2 linked regions of the Pedobacter sp. W3I1 genome follow. The protein of the gene in region 2 interacts with the protein of the main gene of each other region in a pairwise test. Links are inferred from orthologs where the notes say so. Each region holds a gene or a part of one and is shown on either strand. Other genes may lie near its edges.

Region 1 (3,334 bases), 2.2 Mb from region 2 along the record:
GTGATGCATCTGCTTCTGGTAAATTAACAGAGTATGATATTGAGGAATTAGTTAGGGATCAGGATAATATGAGATCGGCCTACAACAATTTTGTTGACTAGTTGAAACAAAAAAAACCGATGCTTGCGACATCGGTTTTTCAATTTTATATTTAATTCATTACTCGAAGTATTCTTTCATTCTTTCGAAGAAACTCTTATCATTTTTACCTGGTTGAGGCTTAAAGTTCGGCGATTCACGTAATTTCTCTAAAGCATCACGTTCGTCGCTACTTAAAGCTTTTGGTGTCCAGATGTTGATGTGGATAATCTCATCGCCTCTGTGGTAAGAATTCACTTCTGGCAAACCTTTACCTTTTAAGCGCAATAATTTTCCGCTTTGGGTACCTGGTTCGATTTTTATTTTTGCTTTACCATCAATGGTTGGTACCTCGATACTCATACCTAAAGCAGCATCAACAAAACTTAAATGTAAATCGTACACAATATTATTGCCTTCGCGTTTAAGCGTTTCGTGCGGTGTTTCTTCAATTAAGATAATTAAATCACCAGGGATGCCACCATTAGGTGCTGCATTTCCTTTTCCACTCATGCTTAATTGCATACCTTCACTTACACCGGCAGGAATATTAATGGTAATGGTTTCTTCGCCACGTACAACACCGTCTCCATGACAAACTGTACATTTTGAGGTAATTTGCTGACCGCTACCGTTACAGGTAGGACAGGTAGATGCAGTTTGCATCTGGCCTAAAATGGTATTGGTTACTCTACGCACCTGGCCGCTGCCACCGCAGGTACCACAGGTACTAACCGATGATTTATCTTTTGCGCCAGAGCCGTCGCAAGTTTTACAAACGATCAGTTTATTAACCTTGATTTTCTTTTCTGCACCATGTGCAATTTCTTCAAGCGTTAATTTAACTTTTATGCGCAGGTTGGAACCTTTGGCAACACGACGACCGCCACGTTGCTGACCGCCACCGCCGCCGCCAAAAAAGCTTTCGAAAGGATTATGGCCGCCAAATACATCGCCGAAATTGCTAAAAATATCGTCCATGTTCATGCCGCCACCGCCGTAACCACCGCCACTTGCGCCACCAACACCAGCATGACCGTATTGATCATAACGTTGTTTTTTATCGGGACTGCTTAAAATTTCGTAAGCTTCTGCAGCTTCCTTAAATTTATCTTCAGCAGCTTTATCTCCTGGGTTTTTATCTGGGTGATATTTAATAGCCATCTTGCGATAAGCTTTCTTTATCTCATCAGCGGCTGCGCCCCTAGTTACGCCTAATACATCGTAATAATCTCTTTTACTCATCTTCTTTATAAAATGATTGAATGATTAAGTGATGGAATGAGAGAATGTTAATTCAATCATTCAAAATTCAATCATTCAATAATTATTTCTTACGCTCCAACTACAACTTTAGCAAAGCGGATAACATTATCATTTAAGGTATAACCTTTTTCAACCTCATCAATCACTTTCCCTTTAAGGTCATCGCTAGGAGCAGGGATATTAGTAATGGCTTCGTGGAAATCGGTATTGAAAGGTTGGCTAATGCTTTCTACATCTTTCAAACCTTTTTGTGCTAAGGTATTTTTCAGTTTTGTGCTTACCAACAATATACCTTCTTTAACCGGAGCTACCTCAGTAGCAGTTTCCATTGCTTTTAATGCACGGTCAAAATCATCTAAAACAGGTAAAAGTGAAACAATTACATCTTTACCAGCAGTTTGCAATAATTCTACACGTTCTTTTTGCGTACGACGTTTATAATTATCGAACTCAGCATATAAACGTAAATATTTGTCGTTAAGCTGTTGAACTTCCGCTTGCAATTTTTCTTCTGCAGATAATTCGGGTGCCTGCTCAGTTTCAGCGATAGGAGCATCAGTATTCTCTACATTCTCAGCAGTATTTTCTGATGTATTTTCAGGATTCATTATATTTTCTTCTTTATCGTTATTTTTCTTCTTATTAAACATAATACTAGGCTGAATTTTTTTGTGTTAATCTCAACTATTTTGCCATAAACGGAAATCAGCCAAGCTGTCAGATTTATTTGTATTTATCTGAACAGATTGGCTGATTAGCTGACGGATGTCAGAATTTTTTATACGATTTGCGCATCTTCGTGCACAACTCCATTCTCACATTTAATGATGCGCGAAGGGAAAGTGCGGATGATGTGGTAATCGTGTGTTGCCATTAATACTGCAGTTCCGGCCTGGCTGATTTGTTTTAGCAGGGTTACAATTTCTTCTGATGTTTCTGGGTCTAAATTCCCGGTAGGCTCATCAGCTAAAATTATTTCCGGATCATTTAATAAAGCTCTTGCAATAACAATACGTTGCTGTTCACCACCAGAAATTTCGTGTGGCATTTTTTTGATTTTAGAACGTAAACCAACTTTGTCTAAAACATCTTTAATGCGCTCGTTAATTAGTTTTTCATCTTTCCAGCCTGTTGCCTTAAGCACAAACTCAAGGTTTTTTTCGATGGTCCTATCAGTAAGCAATTGAAAATCCTGAAAAACCACACCCAATTTACGGCGTAAAAAGGGCACCTGGCTTTCTTTTAGGTTTTTAAGGTCGAAACCGGCAATATTGCCTTCACCATTGCCAATATGTAAATCGCCATATAATATTTTAAGCAAGCTGCTCTTACCCGAACCTGTTTGACCGATCAGGAATACAAATTCGTCTTTTTCGATGTGTAAATTTACGTTTGAGAGGACTAAATGTTTCTGTTGAAAAACATCAACATTGCTTAAATGAATTACTGAGTTGCCTGCCATATTATATTTCTAATTTTGCAATCTGCCCGAAAGGCAAACCTTTAACCATTTCCATAATGTATTCTTGCTTGTCGCCAAGTCCGAGTTTTTCCAGCGATTTATCAGGTCTGTCAACCCTAAAGTAAGCTAAAAGTGTAAACTTGTCATCTCTTAACTGTACGTAATCCGGAATTTTGGCTATGCCTTTAACTTTAACGATATACATTGTGTCCAAAAATAGCTATTTAAGCTGAAAGACCAAAGGAGAAAGCTGAAACACTAGTTTGAGAAATTCAATTTAGGTTGTTTAAGAACTCAACAGTATTTACATTATCGGCATAATCCCAAAGTTTTGGGTGCTGGCTTTGGCCAAAGCTGAAAGTGTTTAAATTTAAAGGTGATTTGGTAATCACACATTGAATATTTTCTGATTTATCCTTTAATTTATCTTCTACTTCTTGGAGGTTCTCATATTCCTCATAAAAGAGAACGGCCAGAGGCGACGTAAGGCTCTCATCTTCTTTCAATAGCAAAAAGCCATTATCAAAG
Region 2 (3,334 bases):
TATATTATTATGTTCGTAATTATTCGTTTAAGTTTGAGCTTTAAATATTAAAAATGAAATTCAGGAACCTACTTTTAATCTTATTGTTAGCCGTAACTTTTCAGGTAAAAGCACAGCAACCTACGTTATTGCCACAGTTCACCTTTTACAAACTGGATGGAAAACCATTTTCAAACAACGATATTAAACAAGGAAAAAAGAACCTCTTTATATTATTTGATTGTACCTGTGAGCACTGCCAGCGAGAAAGCAAAATGCTGAATACGAATTACGCCAAGTTTAAGGACGTTAATATTTACATGATCACTATGGATGAGGCTTATATCATTCCACAGTTTTTCAATTCGTATGCCAAAGGTTTAAATGCCAAGCCCAATGTAATGGTATTGCAGGATAAAAAACGTATGTTTATTCCAACCTTTTTGCCAAAGCAATACCCATCCATGTACTTATATTCTTCAACTGGTAAATTGCTCATGTACCAATCGGGAGATGGTGGTGTAAAAAAACTAATGACTGTAATCAATAAATAATCTATTATTGTTTATTTAGTACAGATCAACACAGATTTCCATATCTGAGTCCATCCTTTTTATCTGTGGTTAAATACTAGCTCCTCTCAAGTTATAAACTAAAGGAAATAGTGAAATAATCTTACCTGATAATTAATACCGGGATTTTAACCTTATGCCTTACTGAATCAACTGTGGTGCCGAATATAAGGTCTTTTAAGCCTTTATGACCATGTGCACCCATTACCAATAATTCCATTTCATTTTTGTTGCTAATATCGGCTATGGCTTTACCTGTGCTCCCAAATCCAATAAATGGGGTAGAATCATAACCAAGGTCTTCGAGGTTGATTTTGTATTTCTCCAGGTTAGCGGCATCGCTCTGTGTTTCATGGTCCATTACGTCGTTGCCATGATAACGTGCGGCAGCAGTTTCCACCACGTGAATCAGATAATAGTGTGCATCCTTGCCGCCTTGAATCAGGGCATGGCGAATGGTGTTCCTGTCGTTTTTAGAAAAATCAACCGCGATACCAATCCGTTTGTAATTGATCTTGTCTATTTTGCCGATATCCAAAGCATTTCCATGAGGCACCATCTGTCTTGCGTCGTTTCTCTTTTTCTCTAATAATGGATGAAAGAAAACATAAAGCAGCAATAAAACAATCAGAATTAGGGCAGGCACCACGATAACGTAAATCCACCAGTTGTTGGCCTCTTTCGCCCAACCACTTATTTCTTCTATTACCAGCTTTACATTCAGCGCGATAATGGCCACGGCACTTGCCCAGGCCAATACCTTAACCCATGGTTTAATTGCGAAATCTTTCATCAGTTTTTTATCTGATGTAAAATGAATTAATGGAATAATGGCAAAACCCAATTGCAAGCTTAATACCACCTGACTTAATACCAATAATCCACCAAGAGCATCATCGCCGTAATGTAGGATGGTAAAAAATGCAGGAATAATAGCCAGAAGGCGGGTAATCAAACGCCTTAACCAGGGTTGGATCCTTAAATTAATATGGCCTTCCATAATAATCTGCCCTGCTAATGTTCCGGTAACGGTAGAGCTTTGTCCGGCAGCGATTAGCGCTATAGCAAATAGGGTTGGGGCTACATTGCCAAAGATATTAGAAAGTAGTTTATGTGCATCCTGAATTTCGGCTACTTCATGTAACCCGTTTTTATAAAAGGCAGCGGCGGCAAGAATTAATATGGCGGCGTTAACAAAAAAAGCAAGGTTTAATGCAACTGTTGTATCAATGAGGTTAAATTTTAAGGCCTCCTTAATTCCTTTGTTGCTACGTTCGATTTTCCTGGTTTGTACTAAAGATGAATGTAAATACAGATTATGCGGCATTACCGTTGCGCCAATAATCCCGATGGCAATATAAAGTGCATCACCATTTAGTATCGAAGGCTCAAATCCCCTGGCTACTTCTTTTAATGATGGTTCTACGATAAACATTTCGACCAGAAAGGAAATCCCGACAATAAAAACCATCGAAACGATAAAACCTTCCATGGCCCTCATGCCTTTATTTAAGAGGAATAGAAGTAAAATAGTATCAAAAATGGTAATGGAGATACCCCAGATTAGCGGTAAACCAAAAAGCAGTTGTAAACCAATGGCCATCCCAATAATTTCGGCGAGATCGCAGGCAATAATTGCGGTTTGTGCTAAAGCAAATAATGGAATGTTTGCCCAACGCGGATAAGCCTGTTTTGAGGCCTGTGCTAAATCCAGCCCTCTTACTATCCCCAAACGGGCACTTAAGGATTGTAAGAGTAGCGCAATGAGGTTCGACATCAGTAAAACCCAGATCAATTGGTAACCGAATTTACTACCACCCGCTAAATCGGTTGCCCAGTTACCTGGATCCATGTAACCCACACTAATTAAATAAGCCGGGCCAATAAAGGCCAGAATTCTCTTCCAGCCTTTCCGCTTATCTGTATTTACGCTTTGATGTACTTCACTTAAGGACTCAGTTTTTGCCATTACTGCTGATTAAAATATGTTTTGCAACTTCTCTACTAATATTAACTTGTTTATCGGATAACATGATTTCTACTGAACCATCAAAATCGGTAACATCACTGATCTCGATTTGTTTGCCCAAAGTGAGGCCTAACTTTTCTAAATGCTTTAAAAATGCCGAACTGTGCTGGGTAACGCCGGTAATGGTACCGCGATCGCCTATTTTTAGTTCGATTAATTTTATAAACTGGGTTTTGGCAAATCTTCCGTTTTTATCGGGAATGGGGTCGCCATGAGGATCTGCTTTCGGAAAGCCTAAAAACTCATCCAGTCTTTCAATCAGCTCAATTGATTTAATATGCTCTAACTCTTCTGCTACATCATGTACCTCGTCCCATTTAAAGTTTAATTTGTCTACCAAAAAAACTTCCCATAATCTATGCTTACGGACAATTTCTATTGCCGTATTTTTGCCAATTTCGGTTAAGGTAACCCCTTGATATTTAATATAATCAACCAAGCCCTTGTCGGCTAGTTTCTTGATCATGTCGGTAACCGATGCTGGTTTGGTTTGCATTTGCTCTGCAATAGCATTGGTTTGAACGTTGGTTGTTTTCTCTGCTAAATGATAAATAGTCTTTAGATAGTTCTCTTCCGTGTAACTTTGCATTTATGTTTATCTAATTTTATTTTTAGGTAAATCTAAAAATTATTTTTTAAAATTTATATGATAAATTATGTTAAAATTTAGAATATAATTTGGTTATGTTTGTATTCTGAAATACCTTTAACACCATATGGCATCTGAATTAGATAAAATTGACTTTAAAATTTT

What was found.
Region 1: the proteins of QF042_RS11485 (region 2) and QF042_RS20120 interact in binary tests that used the Escherichia coli proteins (3 or more experiments, as listed by UniProt). The link is inferred for Pedobacter sp. W3I1 from one-to-one orthologs.

What each region holds. Positions count from the first base shown.
Region 1 is NZ_JAUSXN010000001.1:4,945,174-4,948,507, reverse strand. What follows is about bases 204-3,203. They hold QF042_RS20120 (nucleotide exchange factor GrpE), read right to left. Parts: upstream 1,995-3,203; coding sequence 1,413-1,994; downstream 204-1,412. Other genes in these bases: QF042_RS20105 (acyl-CoA reductase), read right to left, coding at 3,079-3,203; QF042_RS20110 (hypothetical protein), read right to left, coding at 2,808-3,011; QF042_RS20115 (cell division ATP-binding protein FtsE), read right to left, coding at 2,123-2,806; dnaJ (molecular chaperone DnaJ), read right to left, coding at 204-1,323. In the rest of the region: QF042_RS20130 (DUF3829 domain-containing protein), read left to right, coding at 1-101; more of dnaJ, read right to left, coding at 160-203; more of QF042_RS20105, read right to left, coding at 3,204-3,334. UniProt on the Escherichia coli protein: Participates actively in the response to hyperosmotic and heat shock by preventing the aggregation of stress-denatured proteins, in association with DnaK and GrpE. It is the nucleotide exchange factor for DnaK and may function as a thermosensor.
Region 2 is NZ_JAUSXN010000001.1:2,756,540-2,759,873, forward strand. The notes cover bases 88-3,087. They hold QF042_RS11485 (Nramp family divalent metal transporter), read right to left. Parts: upstream 2,521-3,087; coding sequence 655-2,520; downstream 88-654. Other genes in these bases: QF042_RS11480 (redoxin domain-containing protein), read left to right, coding at 88-533; QF042_RS11490 (metal-dependent transcriptional regulator), read right to left, coding at 2,507-3,087. Outside these bases: more of QF042_RS11480, read left to right, coding at 54-87; more of QF042_RS11490, read right to left, coding at 3,088-3,169; QF042_RS11495 (Lrp/AsnC family transcriptional regulator), read left to right, coding at 3,297-3,334. UniProt on the Escherichia coli protein: H(+)-stimulated, divalent metal cation uptake system. Involved in manganese and iron uptake. Can also transport cadmium, cobalt, zinc and to a lesser extent nickel and copper. Involved in response to reactive oxygen.